2 regions of the Caballeronia sp. DA-9 genome follow, and region 2 is predicted to be linked to the other one. Evidence: predicted binding sites of a transcription regulator. Region 2 holds the regulator's gene; the other holds the start of a gene.
The links. Region 2 encodes LexA, which represses DNA repair genes until DNA is damaged. Its sites were predicted from a motif close to ACTGTATNNNNATACAGT; they were not measured.
Positions count from the first base shown of each region.

Region 1: a site for LexA is predicted at 1,947-1,964, ahead of imuA (translesion DNA synthesis-associated protein ImuA). Genes of this name have one in related genera too.

Region 1 is NZ_CP195131.1:1,348,251-1,351,663, forward strand. Features, by position in the region: gene ACRWA7_RS06030 (ATP-binding protein) at 1-1,409, opposite strand, end outside; gene imuA (translesion DNA synthesis-associated protein ImuA) at 1,972-2,688, shown strand; gene ACRWA7_RS06040 (DUF3717 domain-containing protein) at 2,723-2,947, shown strand; gene ACRWA7_RS06045 (hypothetical protein) at 3,053-3,413, opposite strand, start outside.
Region 2 is NZ_CP195133.1:1,659,888-1,663,300, forward strand. Features, by position in the region: gene ACRWA7_RS23900 (universal stress protein) at 1-442, shown strand, start outside; gene ACRWA7_RS23905 (DUF2939 domain-containing protein) at 460-1,077, opposite strand; gene ACRWA7_RS23910 (hypothetical protein) at 1,226-1,621, opposite strand; gene lexA (transcriptional repressor LexA) at 1,827-2,483, opposite strand; gene ACRWA7_RS23920 (sulfate ABC transporter substrate-binding protein) at 2,778-3,413, shown strand, end outside.

The DNA of each region.
Region 1 (3,413 bases), on a different replicon from region 2:
TCGCGCGGTGAGCGCGCGCTTGGCAAGTCGGCCAGTTTCGAGCGTGGATCGCCTGCCCATTCGACCGTGCGCACTACTTCACGGCGAAACCAGATCACGTAGTTGCGAAATACCTTGGAGATCGAAACGGCCAGAAATCCTGCATACTCAGCCGTACCTTCAAACGCATCACAGTCGCCTGCCACATAATCGGTAGAATAGACATCGGCCGTGCGCGCATCAAGCCAGCTAACGAGAGCCTCGACCTGTTCCTGCGTTGGGGTCGAACCGACCAGGCGCATCTGCCCTTCGAATACGATCGCCGCGCCCGACGACGCGGTGAAGCCTAGCAGGTCGCCGGAGTCCTGCACCAGCCCCTCAATAAAGCTGTCCCGGTCGGCCATGGTCGCGAGCAAGCGGGTTAAGGTTTGGCGAAGTTCCAGTCGATATAGAGACTCCGCCTGCGTTTCTCGCGCCTCCACCTGCAACGACAAAATCTGCGCGATATGCTCACAGGCGGTGCGCACTTCAAAGTGGGGCAGCCGTGGCGTGGCATGGTGGCACGAGATAAGCCCCCATAAACGGTCACCCACTACGATCGACATGGACATCGAAGCAAGCGTGCCCATGTTCTTCATGTATTGCACGTGAACGGGCGAGACGCTGCGCAGCGACGCGTAAGTCAGATCGGTCGGTCTGCCGCTTACCGGGTGTGCGGCCGGCACGAGGCGCGCGGGCGTATAGTTCGCATCCGCGATCAGCCGGATTCGATTAAGCCGGTACAGCTCGCGCGCCTGGGACGGGATATCCGATGCGGGAAAACGCTGCCCGAGATAAGACGTATATCCGGGCTCCAAAGCTTCAGCGAGTACGTGCCCATGTCCCTGTTCGTCAAAGCGATACACGAGTGTTCGACCAAAGCCCGTGATGCGTTGAATCTCATTGGCCGCAAGCTTGCACAACTGATCGACTGAGCGCTGTTGCTGCAAGTCGTTCACGAAGTTGCGCACCAACGGATACATCGAGGCAAATACATCGACCGTGCCGCGCGCGGGTTCGAGTTCCACAATAGTAGCGCCGTTGTGACGGTGAACAACCATCGCAAATGGACCGCCCGAAAGGACATTGTCGCCCAACCTGTCAATTGCCCCGACATAAAGCGGAGCGCCGTCAATCGATCGCTCGTGGACTGCCACGCGGACCATCGAGGCAGCGGAAGCCCCCACTATTTCGCTGAGGGGGCGATCAAGTGCAGCCTCGGCGCAAATCCCCAGTATCGCTTCAACGCTCTCGCTCACCTGCAAAACGCGATCACCCTCATCGATCGCGAAAAGAACACCGTGGGGCTGAATACCCCCTGGGATATGGATAGGCTCGGAAGCGCAGGCGCTGTCAGGCTGTGATGCAAGGTTCGATACGACGTCGGACATAGATTTCCTTGGTGGGCAAACAAATTTTGCCACACACCCTCACCCATAACCATTTTTGAGTATCGGAGTAAGTCTCGGGCTGCGCCTCGCGCCGTCGGATGCAAAGAAACCCGATGACCTCCAAAAAGGCTGACCTTGCCCTATACAAAGCGACAGCCGAGGGACAAGGGACGAGGCCGCGGTTTGTTTGCGAGTTGACAATTTTATTGCCGCAACGGTGACAATATCAATTTGGTCTACGCCAATCAGGCGACCGTGATCGACCTATCTCTCTTATCCCGTTGGCTTCAACTTCGCCATATCGATACGGGCAGACTTTACGATTAAGAAAGAGCCGCCAACGCTCTAATTCTGAGAAACCCGAAGTGGGTGAGCATGGAATACGTGGCGCCATCTTTTAAAGATTTTAAAGCTGCAGTGATACGCGCGCGATGTGCCAACGTCTGCGAGCAGCTTGGCGCTGGCTGTGCCGAATTCGATAACGGAAAGCTGATGTTTCACCGGACGCCCCGCACCATGTTTCGACGGACGTACTATACTGTATAAAAACACAGGTATGACTATGTCGGCGCTTCCGGATTTCGAAAAGATCCACCCATCCTTGTGGAGAGGATCCCAACTCGCTCGCCCTGCGGGGAGGGTCATCGACACCGGCTACGAGGCGCTGTCGGCAGAACTCCCAGGCGGCGGCTGGCCCGTCAGTACGTTAGTTGAGGTCCTGACCGCTCAGTCGGGTATTGGCGAAATGCGCATCTTACGACCCGCGTTGGCGTCGTTGGCAGGTAAACCGATTGCACTGATCCAGCCTCCTCAGGTGCCGAATATACAAGCGTTTATGTATATGGGAATTGATTCATCGAAGCTTGTGTGGATCACGCCGAAGAAAACAGCGGACGCCCTGTGGTCCGCTGAACAAATTCTGAAGGCCGGCAGCTTTGGTGCGGTGCTTTTCTGGCAACAACACATCCGAGGTGAGTCACTACGTCGCTTAATTCTTGCGGCGCAGTCAAATGAAACGTTGTTTGTGCTGATGAGGCCGCTCGCGAGTGCACAAGATAGCTCTCCGGCATCGCTACGGCTCGCGCTACGGCCAGCCGAAAACGGCGTCGCGGTCGAAGTGATCAAACGCAAGGGGCCTATCGGCAACGGAAGTTTCGTCCTGCCAGTGGATCCGGCGCCCTCGTTGGTCAGCCCGTTTGGACGAAGATCGCGGGAATTTTTGGTCAGGGAGGCGGGCACGTCCCCCATCGTTACGCCAGCCGACGTTTCGGCTCCCTAACCTAATATCGAACGTCCTTTTATAAGTAATCGCCATGAATACCTACACCATTGGACAGATTGAAGATGCGATCAACTACTGGCGTGAGCATCAAGCGTCGGGTGAGGATGCAGCACTCTGCCCACGCGCACGCGTGCTTGCCGACATTTACGGTGCAATGATCTATAACCGCGAAGAAACCGTCTTGGCCAACACGTTATCGCCTGCACAAAACGAATCACTCAGCTTGGCGCTCAATCAGCAACCGCTTGGACTATAAGCTTTGATCCGTCGTCTATAACGAGGTGCGCAGGCGTTGGCGTTTCTCACCAGGACGAACAAGCTAAAACCTTCGCGCCGTGCGACATGGGTTGGTTTCGGGCGATCACCGGTTCGCTCGCTTGATAGCGTCCAGCGCCTTCGTTTTAGCGATATCAGCGCATAGCTCGGTCCACTTCCAGAGAAGCGATGTGTCGTCTGTGAGAAACAGAGGATGTTCGACCCATGCGCTCACTTCCGCCCCTTTCCAGCCGGTTTCGAAAACTCGCACGTCTTCGTCGTCGCTCACACCCGAGCCGACCAAATCGGCAAACGATGCGAGGTTGTATAGATAGACGTCCGCTTCTGGCATGTCGAACAGCACCGCGAGCGTTCTTATCGCACGTCGGTTCGCCGCTTCCCTGCCTCCGGCCATCAAAAAGACAACGCTTTCATCGCTACTCTTCGGTTTTCCGAAAATGACTCGG
Region 2 (3,413 bases):
TGACGGCGCGAATCTTGCGCTCGAGCTGAAGGCCGAAACGCATCTGCTGGCCGTTGTGGATATGCGTTCCAGCATTGCACAAAGCGCAGGCCTGCTTACGGACATGGCCTGCGGGCGCTTCGAAGACGCCGCACGGGATATCTTGCGCGAAGGCGTGGAGTGGCTGACGGAGCGCGGCGTGAGCGCGCAGGGTCATTTTGCGTTCGGTCATCCTATCGATGAAATCGCCGGATTGGCGCAAAGCCTGCAGGTGGATCTGGTGGTGGTCGGACACCGTTGCCGCACGGGCCTTGCACGGTGGTGGATGGGCGCGGGTAACACACCGCTGATGGACCGTGTGTCGTGCAGCATTTTGGTGGCCGTGTCGCCGGTCGGATCAACGGCCGAGCAGGAGGACGCGGCGCATGCCGCAGTGCCTGCGAAGGCGGAAGTGAATGCTTGACGACGAACCTGCCCGGTTCACCCGTTCAACTCGATACCCACCAGTTTCCACGAGAACAGGCCGTATCGTTTGAGAATGGCCGAGTAGCGCGCGTCTCCGGCGCCATGCTGGTAGTTGACCGCGAAGGTATCGAAACTCCTGTAGCCAGCAGTAGTCCGAGGCGGCTGTTTGGGCGCGGGTTGGGCAGGCGTGCTCGTCACGGGCGGCGGTTGTGGCGAGGCTGGCGGTGTTCCAGCAGCCGTGGGATCGCTCGAAGACGGAGCCGGTGGTTTCTCGCCGGGCTCGCCTCGCGGCGGCATGCCATTTAAAATCGCCGCTACGCCATCCGGCGTTGCATACGAATCCACGAGCGGGCCAATCAACGCCGCGCCGATCATTGCACCAAGTAGCGCCAGCGGATTGCCGCTTTTTTGCACATCGATCTTTCGCGTAATCAGTTGACCGACCTGGTCCTTCAGGCTCTCACGCAACAGCGGGAAGTCCACGTATGCATTCACCGTCGCGGCGTCGCGAGCGTCGGCGGCGCGTTTGATCCTGTCGAGCGCGATATACGGGGACGCGTAGAACATCCCGAGCGCCGCGATGACCGCAACCACAATCAATGCAGTTAAAACCGACTTGCTCGTACGAGACATACGTCAGGGCGCCTTCGTGCAAATGAGCTGAATAACTGGATGAGCGAACCGCGAATTTCCGGGCGCGAGAAGTCCAACCACTGTTAGTTGACCGCGCCGCCACGAAATCGATCCCTCAAACTCATTGGCAAAAAAACGACCCGAAGGTTCATGCAAGCAAGCCACCTTCGACACCCGCACGTTCTTCGTCGACGCAGCGGTCGATCATGCGCGACACCGCTTCAATATTTCCAACCATGATGACGCGCGATTCACCGCGATAAACGCGTACCGGTGCACGCCGCTCAGCCTGCGCATGCACGGAAGCATTCAGCGACACACGCGCGAACGCTGGCTGCCGCGACGGCAGGACGGGCGGTTCGTCGAAGAGGTCTGGCGTATGGGTGTCCTTGCGCGTCTTGCAGGAAATCAGCGCGCGCAAATGCCGAAAGCGGCCGAACTCCCGGAATTGCCTGAACGAAAGTGGTGAGCGCGCTGCGGGCGCAAAAGAAGCTGACGCAGCCGATAAAAACGCGACAGAAAACAGACGGGCAAATCGTTCCATGATGTTTCTCCGTGAACAATAGGGTGCGCGCCGGTCAATCGCGAATGCGATGTCCGTCACGCTTTACAAAACCGGAAATTCGACTGTGGCGCGGCCGGAAGCAGGAGCACCCGTTGCCGCCACGCAGATTCAGAAAACAGCGTCTTGAACGAAAGAACCGAACAAAACCAAACGCCGTCGTTAATTCAACAGCATCCGGCGCGCGTCAGAGTTCGCCGGATCGAATCAGTCCTACAGCAATACCTTCAAGTGCGAATTCGTCGCTGCCCGAAGCCACGAAGATATTTTCGTAGTCAGGATTTTCGGCGATCAGTTCAACCCCGTCAGGACGGCGCTTCCAGCGTTTCACCGTTACGTCGTCGCCAAGGCGCGCGACAACGATCTGGCCATCCTTGGCTTCGTTCTTCTTTTGCACCGCGAGAAGGTCGCCGTCGAAGATGCCTGCGTCTCGCATGGAAAGTCCGCGAACCTTCAGCAGATAGTCGGGCTTGCTGGAGAACAAGGCCGGATCACAGGCGAAATGCTGCGAGATATGTTCCTGCGCAAGGATCGGGCTGCCCGCAGCCACGCGCCCGACCAGCGGCAATGACAATTGCATGATACTGGCATGCGGCAACGTGAATTGATGCGGTCCGTCGTCGGGACCTGCCTGGTTCAGCAAGCGGATACCGCGTGACGATCCGGCGGCCAGCTCGATCACTCCTTTACGAGCCAGTGCACGAAGATGTTCCTCGGCGGAATTGGCCGAACTGAAGCCAAGTTCCGCGGCAATCTCGGCGCGCGTGGGCGGAAATCCCGTCCGCTCGATAGCGCGCTGGATCAGTTCAAACACCTCTTGCTGCCGCGCAGTCAGTTTGCTCATTTTGGTCACGTGCTTTAGCCCCTTGTCTGGTCCGCGATCCACTGTATGGATGAACAGATGCCTGTAGTTTTATACAGTATTCGCCGCTTTTCAAGCTTTACTTTAAGTTCGACGTCGTTTGCACCACACGACAGCCCAAAATGCGGCGCTTCAACAGCCATTTATTGGTCGCAACGCCGCTTCCAGCCTTCATTAGCACTTTTCGATCTAAAAGAATGAGGAACAATTATTTTTAATAATGAAAGCCCGTCGATAGACTCAGCCCATCAAACACCATAAGACGGAGAACGGGGAATGCTGAGTCGGAATTCGGGATGGGGCGCGCGTGCAAGGAAACTGCTGGCGACAGCGGTTATCGGGGCCGCGTCGGGGGTAGGGATGATCGCGCAGGCGCACGCCGATACCTCGTTTCTCAACGTGTCGTACGACCCGACGCGTGAGCTGTATCAGGACTTCAATCAGGCTTTCGGCAAGAAATGGAAAGCCGAGACTGGCGAAACCGTCACGTTCAAGCAGTCGCACGGCGGCTCGGGCGGTCAGGCGCGCGCCGTTCTGGATGGCTTGCAAGCCGATGTGGTGACGCTGGCGCTTGCTTACGACATCGATGCGTTGTCGGCGAAGGGCATCGTGGCGCAGGACTGGCAAAAACGCCTCCCGGACAATGCGTCGCCGTACACGTCGACGATCGTCTTCCTCGTGCGCAAGGGCAACCCGAAGCAGATCAAGGACTGGCCGGATCTGGTCAAGCCGGGTGTATCGATTGTGACGCCGAACCCCAAGACGTCCGGCGGCGCACGCTGGAACTACCTCGCGGCGTGGGCGTATGCGGAACATCTGCCGGGCGGAAATGCAACGACGGCCAAGGACTTCGTGACGAAGCTGTATAAAAACGCCGGCGTGCTGGATTCAGGCGCGCGTGGCGCGACCACG